Linked DNA regions of Limosilactobacillus reuteri. The main gene of each other region encodes a partner of the protein of the gene in region 2 in a complex. Links are inferred from orthologs where the notes say so. Each region holds a gene or a part of one and is shown on either strand. Other genes may lie near its edges. The genes, in order: secY and secG.

Region 1 (7,932 bases), 390 kb from region 2 along the record:
AAGGTCCTTTTTTCAAACTACGACCCATCTATCGTTCTGTAACAACCACTGTAATATGACTAGTCCGCTTGTTAATTGGAGAAGCAGAACCCTTTGCACGAGGACGGAACCGTTTAAGAGTTGGTCCTTCGTTAGCAAAGGCTTCACTTACAACCAATGAAGCACGATCTAAGTCGAAATTGTTTTCAGCGTTTGCAACAGCAGATTTTAATACTTTTTCAACATCTGAAGCGGCACCACGAGGGGTGAACTTCAAAATAGCAAATGCTTCGGCAACACTCTTGCCACGAATGGCATCTAATACAAGACGAACCTTACGAGCAGAAACCCGTACCATCTTGGCAGTAGCCTTAGCTGACGTAATATTTTCAGCCATTTACTTCCCTCCTTGTTCATCATTGTTTGAGTTCTTCTTAGTAGGAAGTACTTCACCACGGTAAATCCAAGTCTTTACACCAAGAACACCGTATGTAGTGTTAGCTTCGTCCCAAGAATAATCGATATCAGCACGGAGTGTATGTAATGGAACAGTACCATCTGAGTATGATTCGATCCGTGACATATCTGCACCGTTCAAACGACCAGCAACTTGAGTCTTAATACCCTTAGCTCCAGCACGCATAGCACGTTGCATAGCTCCACGCATAGCACGACGGAAAGCAATACGAGCTTCTAATTGCCGTGCAATACTCTCACCAACAAGGTGAGCATCTAAATCTGGCTTCTTAATTTCCACAATGTTAATGTGAACACGTTTACCAGTTAATTTGTTAAGTTCTTTACGAAGTGCTTCAACTTCTGAACCACCTTTACCAATAACCATTCCTGGCTTGGCAGTATGAATTGATACGTTTACGCGGTTAGCTGCACGTTCAATTTCAACGGTTGATACAGAGGCATCAGCAAGTCGCTTTTCAATATACTTACGGATTCGAAGGTCTTCGTTAAGGTAATCAGCAAAGTCCTTGTCAGCGTACCACTTTGCAGTCCAATCACGAATGACCCCAACACGAAAACCATTAGGATTGATCTTTTGACCCACTTACTTTTCATTAGATTGTCCACCTACTTCCTCACGTTGTACGATCTTAGTGCGAACTGGCAACTTGTGACCGGCAAGACGTAAAGCTTCACGAGCGACTTCTTCAGAAACGCCCCCTACTTCAAACATTACCTTGCCACGTTTTACTGGAGCAACCCATCCTTCAGGAGCACCTTTACCGTTACCCATCCGGACCCCAACACCTTTACTAGTGTATGAGAGTTGTGGGAAGATTTTAATCCAAACTTTCCCACCACGCTTCATGTAACGCGTCATAGCGATACGAGCAGCTTCAATTTGACGGTTGCTAATCCAATGTGAATCAAGAGCTTGTAAACCAAATTCACCAAAAGTAACAGTTTTTCCACCCTTAGCTTCACCGCGCATATGACCACGTTGAACCTTACGGTGCTTTACACGTTTTGGTACTAACATTTATTTGTTTAATTCTTGTTGACGAAGAACTGTCTTAACCCGTGCAATATCTTTGCGTACTTGCTTAAGACTTGCAGTATTTTCCAACTGGCCGGTTGCTAATTGGAAACGTAAGTTAAACAATTGTTCCTTCAGTTCCTTTTCACGGTCAAGTAGCTTATCAGTGGTTAATCCATTCAGTTCTTGTACATAATCTTTACTTTTCATTTAAAGGGTAGCAGCTTTTTCGACAATCTTTACAAGACGGAAACGCTTCTTAGCTGATAATGGCCGAGTTTCCATAATTTGTACAGTGTCGCCGGTCTTAGCTTCGTTGTTTTCATCGTGAGCATAGTACTTCTTTGAGTACTTAACACGCTTACCATAGATAGGTGCACTCTTGTAAGTATCAATTACAACAGTGATAGTCTTATCCATTTTATCAGAAACAACGTGGCCTTGGTAAACCTTACGTGCATTACGTTCTTCACTCATTTAGAGAACTTCTGGAGCTAATGAAACGATCTTCATGAAGTCGTCTCCACGAAGCTCACGAGCGATTGGGCCAAAAATACGGGTACCCTTAGGGCTCTTGTCGTTGTTAATTAAAACAGCGGCATTTTCATCAAACTTAATGTATGAACCATCCTTACGGTGAATACCATGTTTAGTCCGTACAACAACGGCCTTAACAACGTCACCCTTTTTGACAACGCCACCTGGTGTTGCCTGCTTTACAGTAGCAACAATGATGTCACCAATATTACCTGTTTTAACTCGGGAACCACCTAAAATCTTAATAACTAAGATTTCACGAGCACCGGAGTTATCAGCGACCTTCAACCGACTTTCTTGTTGAATCACTTAGTCAAGTGTCTTACCTGACTTCTTCGCAACACGAACCTTCTTACCATCAACGAACTTGTAACCTACACGAGTTGGTTCATTTGTTGAAGGATCAATCAGCATTACGTTTGAAGCATTAATTGCAGCTTCTGTATCAATAACGCCACCATTAGGATTTGAGTTGCTTGGTTTTTGGTGTTTCTTAACGATATTTACACCTTCAACGATAACGCGGTTTTGAGAAGCAAGTACCCTTTTAATAGTACCTTCTTTGCCCTTATCCTTACCAGCGATTACGCGAACTTTATCACCTGTTTTAATGAACATTTATTTAGCAAACGGCATACCGAGTTGAGCAAGTAATTCACGGGATTCTTCGTCAGTTTGTGCAGTTGTTACAATAACAACATCTAAACCACGAACTCGGTTAACTTTATCATAATCAATTTCTGGGAAAATTAATTGTTCATGGATACCAAGAGTGTAGTTACCACGACCATCAAACGCCTTGTTACTTACACCATGGAAATCACGAACCCGTGGCAATGCCACATTAACTAATTTATCTAAGAAATCATACATACGTTCACCACGTAAGGTTACCTTAGCACCAATTGACATACCTTCACGAAGACGGAAACCAGCGATTGATTTCTTTGCCTTAGTAATTAAAGGTTTTTGACCAGAAATCAAGCCGAGTTCTTCAACAGCTTCGTCAAGATTCTTGGAGTTAGTAGTTGCATCACCAACACCCATGTTTAAAACGATTTTGTCAATCTTTGGTGCTTGCATAACTGAAGAGTAGTTAAACTTTTCAATCAATGCTGGACGAATTTCATTTTCGTATTTAGCTTTCAAACGGTTTTCCATTTACCAGCTAGCCTTCTTCAAACCAGGAATTTGTCCTTTGTGGGCAAGTTCTCGTAAGCAAATCCGGCATAGGTGGAATTTACGGTAAACAGAGTGCGGACGTCCACAACGTGCACAACGCGTGTATTCACGACTTGAGAACTTAGCTGGACGGTTGCACTTAGCAATCATTGATTTTTTAGCCAATTACCAAACGTAAGCGATAACTTCGCCACCAATTTTCTTGGCACGAGCAACTTTATCAGTAACAACACCTTCAGATGTTGAAATGATAGCAATACCTAATCCATTAAGAACCTTAGGCACAGCATCTGACTTAACGTATGTACGTAAACCAGGCTTAGAAATGCGCTTTAAGCCAGAAATAACACGTTGACCGTCATTACCGTACTTTAAGAACACACGGATGATGCCTTGCTTGTTATCATCAACGTATTCAACATCGCGAATGAAACCTTCGTTTTTTAAGATTTCAGCGATGTCCTTCTTCATCTTTGATGCAGGTGCTTCTACTGATTCGTGTTGAGCCATGTTAGCATTACGAATACGAGTTAAGAAATCTGCAATTGGATCACTCATAGACATTTACTTACCAGTCTTACCTTCCTTACGGATAATGTGTTCGTTTTCGTAACGAATACCCTTACCTTTGTATGGTTCAGGTGAACGTACAGCACGAACTTCAGCAGCAAAATTACCAAGGTGTTCCTTGTTAATTGAGCTTAATTCGATAGTAGTATTGTCAGGTACGTTAATTTCAACATCTTCTGGCTTATCCATTTCAACTGGGTTTGAGTAACCAACAGTTAAAATCAACTTGTTACCTTTGAGTTGAGCACGGTAACCAACACCAACAAGCTTAAGAACCTTCTTGTAACCATTAACAACACCTTCAACCATGTTGTTAACATTAGCACGAGTAGTTCCGTGTAACATCTTTAACTTATTAGTATCAGCATCACGATCAAACTTTACAACGTTACCATCAATAGTCATTTTGATTAATGGTGAAATTTCACGAGATAAAGTACCTTTAGGACCTTTAACAGTAACTACATTACCATCTTGAGAAATTTCAACACCACTTGGCAAATCAATTTCTTTGTAACCAATACGACTCATTTAGAATTTAAGTCCGTTTTCACGAGCAGCTTCAGCCAAGGCTTGAACACGTCCATGGTAAAGGTATCCACCACGATCAAACACAACTTCAGTAATGTTCTTTTCGTTAGCGCGTTTAGCAATTAATGCTCCTACACCACTAGCTTGTTCAGTCTTAGTCTTTCCACTTACTTCACTATCATTTGTGGAGGCACTTGCGAGCGTCACACCCTTTACGTCATCAATTAATTGAGCGTAAATGTTTTTGTTTGAACGGTAAACACTTAAGCGTGGGCGCTCCGCAGTACCAGAAATCTTACCGCGAACGCGTAAATGACGACGTTGACGGATCTTGTTCTTGTCTGGTTTAGAAATCACTTATTCTGCTAAGTGGTCTACTGAAACACCACGTAACTTTGCAACTTCTTCAGCGTTCTTTAATTGCTTCAAACCTTCAAATGTTGCACGAACAACATTAACAGGTGTGTTAGAGCCAAGACGTTTAGAAGTAACGTCCGCAACACCGGCAAGGTCCATAACATTACGAACCGCACCACCGGCAGCAACTCCAGAACCTTCAACAGCTGGCTTTAACATGATCTTTCCACCGCCGTATACACCAATAACTTCGTGTGGAATAGTAGTTCCAACGATAGGAACAGTAATCAAGTTCTTTTCAGCAGCTGCTTGAGCTTTACGAATAGCTTCTGGAACTTCTTGAGCCTTACCAGTACCAAAACCAACATGACCTTTACGGTCACCAACAATTACTAAAGCAGCGAAACGCATACGACGCCCACCTTTTACAACCTTAGTAATCCGGTTGATGGCTACAACTTGATCGTCTAAATCCAACTTTGTTGGATCAATGAATTCTGATGATGCCATTTACTTAACTTCTTCAACAGAAACCAAGTGAGCGATCTTAAAAATTTGACCGCGTGTTGCCGCATTATCTGGTAAGATAACTGAGCTATTGATCTTACCTAATCCCAATGCCTTAACAGTACGACGTTGAGTAGGTTGTCGGTGGGCAACACTGTGAATTAAGGTAACTTTTACTTGAGCCATCTACATCACCTCAGTTTTACCACCAGCAGCTTCAATTGCAGAAACTGCAGAAGCAGAAAACTTATTAGCCTTAACAGTTAATTTCTTTTCAAGCTTACCGTTACCAAGAATCTTGATGCCGCTCTTCAAGTTCTTAACTAAGCCACTTTCCATCAATAATTGTGGAGTAACTTCTGTACCATCATCAAACTTGTTTAATGATGCCAAGTTAACAATTGCGTATTCTTTCCGGTTAATGTTGGTAAATCCGCGCTTTGGAATTTGCCGGTAAAGTGGCATTTGACCCCCTTCAAATCCTAAACGGGTCTTTCCATGAGCCTTTTGCCCTTTAGTACCACGTCCAGATGTAAAACCGTGTCCTGATGAAAGTCCACGACCCTTACGAAGACGCTTAGAACGAGAACCAGCAGCTGGCTTCAATTCGTTTAACTTCATTTAGTCATTTCCTCCTTTAGGTTCTCGAATAAATCCAATATATTCGCGCTTCATTGTTAGTCCGTTTAACTGCCGAACAACATCTAAAGCAATTTGTACGATAATCAGTAAGCTTGTACCACCTAAACCAATTGACTGACTTAGGTTCCATACGTTACTTGCAATTAACGGAATTAAGGAGATCAATCCTAAGAATAATGAACCTACTGTACTCAATCGCATTAACAATGAAGAAATATAGTCTTGTGTACCCTTTCCAGGACGCACTCCAGAAATATAACTTCCTTGCTTTTGCAAATTCTCAGCAAGTTTTTCTGGGTTAACCTGAACAAAGGCATAGAAAAAGGTAAATACAACAATCAAAAATACATACAGTGCGATCCCAGGACCAGATTGCATGTTAAAAATGGTCGTCATGATTTGATACCAACTATCCCCACCATGGTTTTGCTGGAAAGCCATAAGAATAGTTTGCGGGGTTGAGATAAAAGAACCAGCAAAAATAACAGGAATAACACCTGATACGTTAATCTTCAAGGGAAGATAACTACTGGATGGTGAAGTAGTGGTTCGTCTTGTGTATTGAATTGGTAGACGTCTTTCTGCCTGTTGTACCCATGTCACAAACGCTACAATAATTAAAATTGCAACAATAACAAGAGTAACAAATCCAATTCCCATCCACAAAGCAGAACCAGATTCACCAGCAATTTGGTCATCCCATAACTGACGAATTCCACCTGGCATTTGCGCAACAATACCAGCAAAAATTAACATGGAAACACCATTACCCAAGCCACGTTCAGTAATCATGTCTCCCATCCAAGTAGCAAACATTGTACCTGCAGTTAAAATTAAACCGATTGTTAAATACGTTTGAACACCAGGATGATTAACCAAACGAATAGTACTCAATGCATTAAACCCGGCGGTAATACCGATTGATTGGATAAATCCAAGTACAATCGTTAACCATCGGGTTGCTTGATTAAGTTTTCGCCGTCCTACTTCTCCTTGTTTACTCCATTCAACAAAACGCGGAACAATATCCATTTGTAATAGTTGAACAACAATTTGCGCAGTAATATATGGAGAAACTCCCATTGCAAATAAAGAGTAATTCTCCAATCCACCACCACTAAAGGTATTGAGGATTGATGCTAAACCGGTTGAGGAGATTTCCTGCAAAGCAGCAGCGTTAACTCCAGGAACGGTAATCGCTGCCCCAATCCGATAGACAATCAATACAAACAATGTAAAGAAAATCTTTTTACGGATATCTTTTACCTTGAATGTATTTTTGACGGCTGTGAACAACTAGTTTAGGTTTGTTAATACTTTCTTGATATCTTCGTAAACTTTATCGATATCTTGTTCACCATTAATTTCGTGCAAAACACCTTTCTTTTGGTAATAGTCTACCAGTGGTGTGTTCAACTTAATATTAACATCTAGACGATTCTTAACCGTTTCAGGCTTATCATCATCACGCTGATAAAATTCATGATGACCACAAACGTCACATGTGCCTTCAACTTTAGGAGCATTGTAAAGCTTATGATACGTTGTTCCACAGTTACGGCAAATAAAACGTCCACTTAAACGTTCTACCAATACATCCGGTTCGACGTGAATATTGATCACAGCATCAAGATGCCGATTACTCTCTGCTAACATCTTATCCAAAGCTGCTGCTTGGTTAAGATTACGAGGAAATCCATCCAGCATAAAGCCATCTTTAGTATCATCTTGAGCTAACCGTTCCTTAACGATACCGTTAGTAACTTCGTCCGGAACAAGTTCACCTTTATCAATATATTTCTTAGCTTCAATTCCCATGGGAGTTTCATTTTTTATGGCTGCCCGAAAAATATCTCCAGTTGAGATATGAGGAATTGGAAAATCTTCAACGATCTTTTGAGCTTGAGTACCTTTACCGGCACCTGGAAGACCCATTAATACAAGATTCATACTCATCTACTTGAACCGGAAAGTAATCCGACCCTTTGTAAGGTCATATGGAGACATTTCTACTTTAACACGATCCCCTGGTAAAATTTTAATGTAGTGCATCCGAATTTTACCAGAAACATGTGCTAAAATTTCTGCTCCGTTTTCCAATTCAACTTTAAACATTGCATTAGGCAAAGTTT
Region 2 (7,938 bases):
CCTTATCCTGTAAAGCTCCTACAAGCTTATTGATTTCCTTTTTGTGCAATAGCAACTTGCGATTTCTTAATGGATCTTGATTGAAGTAAGTCCCATTATCATACTCACTAATATGCACATTCATTAACCAAGCTTCACCGTTACGAACTTGGGCAAATCCATCTTTCAAATTCACCCGGTGAGCACGAACAGATTTTATCTCCGTCCCCGTTAAAACTAATCCTGCTTCAACAGTATCCGTGACAAAATAATCATGACGTGCCTTTTTATTTTGTGCAATTAAATTGTCATTATTTTCTTGATGGGATTTTTTTGCCATTTAATGGTGGCGACGAACGCCTTCATGATCACGTGAATTATTGTGGTGACGAGTTTGTCCCCGATTTATTTGACGATTATTTTGACGACCATTTTCTTGGTGAGTTCGACGCCATTTTCCTTGAGTATTACGGTAATGATTACCGCTAGTGTTCTCATGACGGGAATTATTATTGGCACGTCCTTTGCGGCCACGACCTCGACCCCGATATTCATCATTACGTGGGACCCGAATCTTTGTCTTTGGTGCTTCTTCAGGGTTAACAATTTCAAAATCAACTTCACGAAGATCTTTATCTGCCCGAACTAACTTAACCTTAATAGGTTGTCCCATTTGGAAAATTCGATGAGAGTTTCGTCCAATTAAGGCCATGTGTTTTTCTGAATATTCATAATAATCATCATTCATGACGCTAATATGAACTAACCCTTCAACTGTATTTGGCAATTCGACGAACAAACCAAACTTCATCACTGAACTTACGACGGCATCAAAGGTTTCGCCAACATGGTCTTCCATGTATTCGGCTTTCTTCATACTATCAACATCACGTTCGGTATCAATTCCCCGCCGTTCGGTAACCGAAGTATGTTCAGCAATTTCTGGAAGCTTATCACGCCAATGGTCCTTAGCTGGTTCGTTTTTACCATGTTCTTCGTACCACTTAATCAAACGGTGAACCGTATCATCAGGGTATCGCCGAATTGGTGAAGTAAAGTGAGTGTAGTATTTAGCGCCTAAGCCAAAGTGACCTAGCTCTTTATCCGAGTATTTAGCTTGTTGCATACTACGTAACATCATCACTTGAACCATTTGCTCTTCAGGAGTACCAGCCACATCCTTCAATACTTTTTGAAGCATCCCTGGTTTAACATTCTTAATATCACCATGAACCTCAATTCCAAACACAGCTAAAAAGTCCACAAATGATTTAATACGTTCACTATCTGGTGTTTCATGGATCCGGTAAAGGAATGGAACGTGTTCCTTAAAGTAGTGTTCAGCAACTGTTTCATTAGCAGCTAACATAAAGGATTCAATCATCCGTTCAGAAAGTCCCCGATCTCGTAGTTGAATATCAGTTGGGTGACCCTTTTCATCCACAATAATCTTTGCTTCAGGAGCTTCAAAGTCAATAGCACCACGTTTTTTCCGATTCTTAAGCAGTAATTTGTGAATCTCCCCCATTGTTTCAAACATTGGAACAAGATCTTCATATTGCTTCATCGTTTTAGCATCATGCGACTCCAGAATCTTATTAACTGCTTTATAAGTCATTCGGGCATGTGATTTCATAACACTTTGGAAGATTCGGTGATTAACAATTTTCCCTTGCTCATCAATTTCCATTTCGCAACTCATAGCAAGGCGTTCTTCATTAGGATTTAAAGAGCAAATTCCATTAGAAAGCCGCTTAGGAAGCATTGGAACTACCCGATCAGTTAGATAAACAGATGTACCACGCTTAAATGCTTCTTGATCAAGCGGTGTACCTGGCTTTACATAGTGAGTAACATCCGCAATATGAACCCCAAGGTGGTAGTGCCCATTGTCCATCTTCCAAGCTACCACCGCATCATCCAAGTCTTTTGATTCAATTGCATCAATGGTAACAAGCGGTTGGTCAGTAATATCCACCCGACCCTTTTTTTCTTCTGGGAGAACATGAAGCGGAATCTTATTAGCTTGTTCCATCACTTCTTTAGGGAATTCATGAGGGACGTCGTGAGCATAGATTACTGACATAATATCAATACCCGGCTCATCCTTATCACCAATCACTTCAGTAACGGCACCCGTCATTACTTCCGGTGCCTCATCACTAGGATAAGTCTCAACAGTAGCTGTTACTACTTGGCCGTCAAGTGGTTTTAATCCCTTGTCCGTTACATAGAAATGATACTGCGATAATTTCTTATCTTTAAGCAAAATTTCACCAATGTAATCATCGCCGATAGTCGCTTGCTTAAATTCACCAACTACATTTTCATATTTATGTTCAACAATCCGGGTTACTTGACCTTCTGGACCCTGATCACTACCTGCTTTTGCTGGACGTAATACTTTAACTTCTACCTGGTCCCCATTTAATGCATGCAAAGTATGATCAGGATTAATATACATGTCTGGAAGATCAGGGTCATAGTCTACAAAACCGAACCCCTTATCGTTTCCGTGGAAAGTTCCAATAAGTGGTTGCTGTTTAATAACTGCTTCGAATTCACCATGATCAGTTACTTGAACCTTTTTCTCTCTTTCCAATTGAGCAAGAGATTGAACGATCGGTGTAAACTGCTCAGCATCATCCATCCCTAATTGATGAGCAAGTTTTTCTGCTGAGTAACTCACACCTGCATTATCTGTTAAATGTGTTAATATTTTTTCTTTTAAATTATTTGTTGTCATTTATTTGTTGTCATTAGAAGGCACCTCGAATAAATTTTGTAAATATTTTTCTACATCGGCAAATAGTTGACGATGAGCGGTATTAACTGTTAATAAGTGAGTAGCGGTTGGGTAGTAATGGTAATCAACTGCAACCCCATTCTCCTGTAATTTTGTTTTTAATTGCAGTCCAGACGCTGGATCAATCATTTCATCTGTGCCTCCTTGTGCAATAAAGAATGGCTGATGAATCTGATCTAATTGGTCACAAATTTGATGCGCCATTGTTTGAATTTGTGCTAGTTGTTGGGGGAGTCGTTCAGTCAATTTAGCAACCTTTTCCTTAGTAATTAATGGGTTGATTTTTTGCTGACGATAATACTTTGCCGCAATTTTAGGGAAGTATTCCGGAACATTCGATTGTCCCCAGGTGGTAATTGGGGATGCAAAAACACCACCACCTAATAATTGCGGATCATTCTCAAGAGCTCTTGTTGCAAGTAAACCACCAAGCGATAACCCAAAAATTGCAATTTGATCAATTCCCGCATCGCGTAAACGAAAGATTGCCATCCGGGTATCATCCCACCAATCATCTGGACCATTGCTTTCTAGTACCTTTCGTGGATCACCACCATGCCCACTCAAAAGCGGTGCGAAAACCGTATATCCTTGCCAGTTAAGCTGACGTCCCAGCATTCGAACATCATTCGTATTTCCTGTATATGCATGAAGCAAAATAACTCCATGCCGTCCACTATGGGGAAAGAAAAAAGACTCACCAGTATACGTTATCACTTAATGTGACGAAACGTAAATCATCGCTAATGCCAGAATAAAGAAGAGTGCTCCACAAATTGTTGTAACAATCTGCATAACAGCTTCAAATCCCCGCGCTTTACGACGTGAGAATAAGTCACCCGCACCACCTGTCAAAGCTGACATTGCATCATTATCGTTTTTTGCTGGTTGCATCATTACACACGCAATTAATACAACGCAATCAATTAAGAATAAAGTCATTAATGTGTTATACAACTATCCTTGTGCATAATGCGCAGCCCGACTTATCTCATGGTAAACTTGTCTAGTAGTTGCTGAATTGGCCCGCAAAATTAACGTATCGCCAGCTTGCAGCTTTGTTTGACCATTCGGAATGATCTTTTCTTCTCCCCGATAGACAACCATCACAATACAATCAGTTGGCCATGGAAAATCTTTAATTTTACAACCATCCAACTGGGCGCCAGCATAAATGGTAATCGACATCGTAACATCCTCTTTATGGCGTGCTGGTTGCGGATTATTTCCAATAAAGGCGTTAAACATTGCTGTATATACTGGTTCACCGTGTAACGCATCCACAACAAGATAAGCTACTACTGCTACCAAGGCTAATGGCATTAAGTGCGCAAGTGAGCCAACCATTTCAGTAATTAATAAAATAGCAGTAAATGGCGCCTTACTAATACATGCAAAATAACCTGCCATTCCATAGATAATAAAATTAGGTAAATATCGAACTGGCATTAATCCCAAACGGACCATTAACGCACAATAGACTGCGCCTAAAATAGCGCCAAGAGTTAAAATTGGCAAAAATATCCCACCCGGTAATTGCGAACCATAACTAATCATTGAAAATACAAAGCGAAGGACAAAAAGCCCCACAAAAAGCGCTAAAGAAAATGGCAAGGAACGTAAAATAATAATTAATTCATTTCCCCCGCCCAACGTGATTGGAAAATACCAGGCGATAGGAATAACCAGCAAAAACGGAATAATTGGATAAGCAATAGGAGATAGTTTAGGAATCCGTGCCGTCCAACCATTCAAATGCAAAATAACAATTTGGTAAAGACGCCCTAAGATACCTAATAAAATACCAAGCGCAATCAAATGCCAATAAAGATTATTAGGAAGCATATGATTATAAGGAACATTCAAAACCGGTCGTAAGCCAAAAAACTGCATCGAAACCATATTAGAACAAAGCGAACTCACAAATGTTGCCAACCAAATTACCGGTGAAAAATTATGATACACTTCTTCCAAAATAAAGATAGTCGCAGCGATTGGCGCATTAAAGGCTGCAGATAATCCTGCTGCTGCTCCACTTGCGATCCCTATTTGGCGATTAAGGTGCCCTACTTTGGCCTTTTCCTCTACTCCTTGCCCAATTGTTGCCCCAAGTTGAATTGATGGTCCTTCACGTCCGAGATATAATCCAGATCCAATAGCGAAAACTCCGCCAAGAAATTTTCGCCATAACACTGGCCACCATTTTTCATCAAATTGGTTAGTCAACTGTCCCTCAACCTGTGGAATCCCCGACCCTTTTATCTCAGGATAGGATTGAGCTAACCATCCTAATAATAATGCTAAAATAATTGATCCAATTGTCCATGGTATTAGCCATAATGGATGAGAATGAAAATATGCAAAACTTGCTGTTACTAATTGTAAAAAGTGTTGAATTATGAGTCTAAATACACTAACTACTAAACCAGTCAATATTCCAATAATGATCGCCCGAATTAGTTGATTGAACTGATTATAGCGATGAAATACCTCTTTTCTACTCTCCATTTATGCTTTTTCGTTTTTAAAACCATGCCGAACAAGGTATACAGTGACTGCTAGAATCAATACTGCAGCACCAACAATAACCGAAATCCGTGTGTCAGGATTAATAAACATAAAGATAACGATCACAATCAACATGAGAAATGCAAAATAATTTGAAAATGGATATAGTGGTAATTTGAATGGATGATCAACCATCAAGTCTTTATTATTACGACGGAAACGTAATTCTGCTAGTAAAATTACAAACCATGGAATCATTCCGGGTAAAACAGAAGAACTGAAGACAACCACGAACATATCAGCAGTTGAATGGCTATAAGTTGCCGAAATCATATCAATAATAAAGCCAATCAAAATACCACCGGAAATACCAAGGATGGCAGCATCGGGAACGATCCGTTTTGAAAGACGACCAAAAATCTTAGGAGCATCCCCTTCATGAGATAGCTTAAACAGCATCCGACTTGAACTGTAAATACCCGAATTAGCACCTGATAATGCAGCGGTTAAAACCACAAAGTTAATGATTGATGCTGCAGCTGTAATTCCGACCTTAGCAAAAGTAGATACAAATGGTGATCCAACACTGCTTAATTCATTCCAAGGATAAATTGTTACAATTACAAAAATTGCGCCAACGTAGAAAATTAAAATCCGGAATAAAACAGACTTAACAGATTTAACAATTGCTTTTTGCGGATTTGCTACTTCCCCGGCAGAAATTCCTAGCAATTCGATTCCTTCATAAGATCCAACGATAATTGACATTGAGAAGAAGAAACCACTCCAGCCACCAGTGAAAAATCCACCATGAGACCAAAGATTGCTGAAACCGGTTGGATGACCGCCATTACCAAAGCCAAAGAAGATAATCATAAATCCAAGTAAGATCATAAAGATAATAGTAATAACTTTGATCATCGCAAACCAAAATTCAAGCGACCCATATGCTTTTGCACTCGCTAAATTAGCGAGGACCAAGAAAATAATAATAACAATTCCAGCTACCCAAGTATGAAGGTGTGGCCACCAATATTTAAGGTATTCAGTTGCTGCTACTACTTCAGACATTCCTACAACAATATACTCAAATACGTTAGCCCATTTAGCAAGGTATCCAGCTACTGGATGAACATATTCAGTTGCATAATCCGCAAAAGAACCTGTTCCAGGATTAATGTAAATCATCTCTCCTAACGCTCTCATAACAATATATAGAATTAAGCCGACAAACGCATATGCGAGGATAACAGATGGCCCGGTCCACTTGATTGTAGATGTTGATCCCATAAACAGTCCAACACCAATCGCTCCACCAAGGGAAATCATTTCCATCTGACCAGCAGTCATCGAACGATTAAGTTCTGGTGCCGATTTTTTCATTTAACGATTTTCGATGTCTTGACGAGCTTGTTGACTCAAGTTGTAGAATGAGTGGATACCCTTGTATTGAGCAACATCACCAAGTTGATCTTCAATCCGCATTAATTGGTTGTACTTAGCAAGACGGTCAGTCCGGCTCATAGAACCAGTCTTGATTTGTCCGGCGTTTGTAGCAACAACCAAGTCAGCAATAGTAGTGTCTTCAGTTTCACCAGAACGGTGTGAAACGATGGCAGTGTAACCAGCTTCCTTAGCCATTTCGATAGCTTCAACAGTTTCAGTTAAAGTACCAATTTGGTTAAGCTTGATTAAGATTGAGTTAGCAGCACCCATTTGGATACCCTTCTTCAAGTAATCAGTGTTAGTTACAAAGAAGTCATCACCAACAAGTTGAACCTTCTTGCCTAACTTATCAGTAATAGTTACCCAATCATCCCAGTTGTTTTCGTCAATTGGGTCTTCAACAGATACTACTGGGTACTTTTCAATAATACCGGATAAGTAGTTAATCCATTCTTCAGTGGTGTATTCTTCACCAGTTGACCAACGAAGCTTGTACTTCTTGTCTTCGTCGTTCCATAATTCTGAAGCGGCAACGTCAAAGGCAATGGCAATGTCCTTACCTGGCTTGTAACCAGCATCTTCAATAGCCTTGATTAAGTATTCGAATGGTTCTTCGTTGTTAGCAAAGTCAGGAGCAAATCCACCTTCGTCACCAACAGAGGTTACTTTACCAGCAGCTTCCAATTCCTTCTTCAAAGCGTGGAAAGTTTCTGAACCCCAACGAATAGCTTCACGTACAGTTGGTGCACCAACTGGCATAATCATGAATTCTTGGAAGTCAACCTTGTTATCTGAGTGAGCACCACCGTTAATAACGTTCATCATTGGTGTTGGCAATACATGAGCGTTGAAACCACCAAGGTAGTTGTAAAGAGGTACTTGTAATTCGTCAGCAGCAGCCCGAGCAGCAGCTAATGAAACAGCTAAAATAGCGTTAGCACCTAACTTACCCTTGTTTGGAGTACCGTCTAACTTAATCATTGCCTTATCGATAGCGATTTGGTCAGTAACTTCCATCCCTACGATTTCCTTAGCAATAATGTTGTTTACGTTTGAAACAGCCTTTAAAACACCCTTGCCGCCAAAACGGTTCTTGTCGCCGTCACGTAATTCAACAGCTTCGTGTTCACCAGTTGAAGCACCTGAAGGAACGATACCGCGGCCTACACCACCGGCTTCTGTGTAAACTTCTGCTTCAA

Evidence for each region.
Region 1: the proteins of secG (region 2) and secY are in contact, whole or in part, in a crystal structure (PDB 5AWW), measured with the Thermus thermophilus proteins. The link is inferred for Limosilactobacillus reuteri from one-to-one orthologs. Residues at the interface, in WP_223903268.1 of Thermus thermophilus: Tyr5, Ile9, Tyr12, Leu13, Ala16, Leu19, Val20, Val23, Leu24, Gln26, Glu27, Pro28, Gln30, Gly31, Ala32, Asp34, Leu35, Met36, Gly37, Gly38, Ser39, Ala40, Asp41, Leu42, Phe43, Ala45, Arg46, Val48, Tyr53, Thr56; in WP_096411648.1 of Thermus thermophilus: Leu14, Gln16, Arg17, Phe20, Ile34, Pro35, Pro37, Ile72, Arg108, Arg109, Asn112, Gln113, Arg116, Ile117, Ile120, Pro145, Gly146, Trp147, Phe152, Phe155, Val156, Val159, Thr160, Val162, Ala163, Gly164, Ala166, Leu167, Trp170, Glu173.

The regions. Positions count from the first base shown.
Region 1 is NZ_CP059275.1:868,836-876,767, reverse strand. Bases 4,939-7,932 are described here. They hold secY (preprotein translocase subunit SecY), read right to left. Parts: upstream 7,097-7,932; coding sequence 5,780-7,096; downstream 4,939-5,779. Other genes in these bases: infA (translation initiation factor IF-1), read right to left, coding at 7,757-7,932; HHK02_RS05090 (adenylate kinase), read right to left, coding at 7,097-7,750; rplO (50S ribosomal protein L15), read right to left, coding at 5,345-5,779; rpmD (50S ribosomal protein L30), read right to left, coding at 5,162-5,344; rpsE (30S ribosomal protein S5), read right to left, coding at 4,939-5,161. Also shown: rpsS (30S ribosomal protein S19), read right to left, coding at 1-28; rplV (50S ribosomal protein L22), read right to left, coding at 29-376; rpsC (30S ribosomal protein S3), read right to left, coding at 377-1,042; rplP (50S ribosomal protein L16), read right to left, coding at 1,043-1,477; rpmC (50S ribosomal protein L29), read right to left, coding at 1,478-1,684; rpsQ (30S ribosomal protein S17), read right to left, coding at 1,685-1,951; rplN (50S ribosomal protein L14), read right to left, coding at 1,952-2,320; rplX (50S ribosomal protein L24), read right to left, coding at 2,321-2,629; rplE (50S ribosomal protein L5), read right to left, coding at 2,630-3,172; HHK02_RS05130 (type Z 30S ribosomal protein S14), read right to left, coding at 3,173-3,358; rpsH (30S ribosomal protein S8), read right to left, coding at 3,359-3,757; rplF (50S ribosomal protein L6), read right to left, coding at 3,758-4,294; rplR (50S ribosomal protein L18), read right to left, coding at 4,295-4,651; more of rpsE, read right to left, coding at 4,652-4,938. UniProt on the Bacillus subtilis protein: The central subunit of the protein translocation channel SecYEG. Consists of two halves formed by TMs 1-5 and 6-10.
Region 2 is NZ_CP059275.1:475,377-483,314, reverse strand. The notes cover bases 2,123-5,122. They hold secG (preprotein translocase subunit SecG), read right to left. Parts: upstream 3,743-5,122; coding sequence 3,503-3,742; downstream 2,123-3,502. Other genes in these bases: HHK02_RS02785 (ClC family H(+)/Cl(-) exchange transporter), read right to left, coding at 3,743-5,122; HHK02_RS02795 (alpha/beta hydrolase), read right to left, coding at 2,726-3,502; rnr (ribonuclease R), read right to left, coding at 2,123-2,725. Outside these bases: SsrA-binding protein SmpB, read right to left, coding at 1-319; more of rnr, read right to left, coding at 320-2,122; more of HHK02_RS02785, read right to left, coding at 5,123-5,293; HHK02_RS02780 (amino acid permease), read right to left, coding at 5,294-6,676; eno (phosphopyruvate hydratase), read right to left, coding at 6,677-7,938. UniProt on the Bacillus subtilis protein: Involved in protein export. Participates in an early event of protein translocation.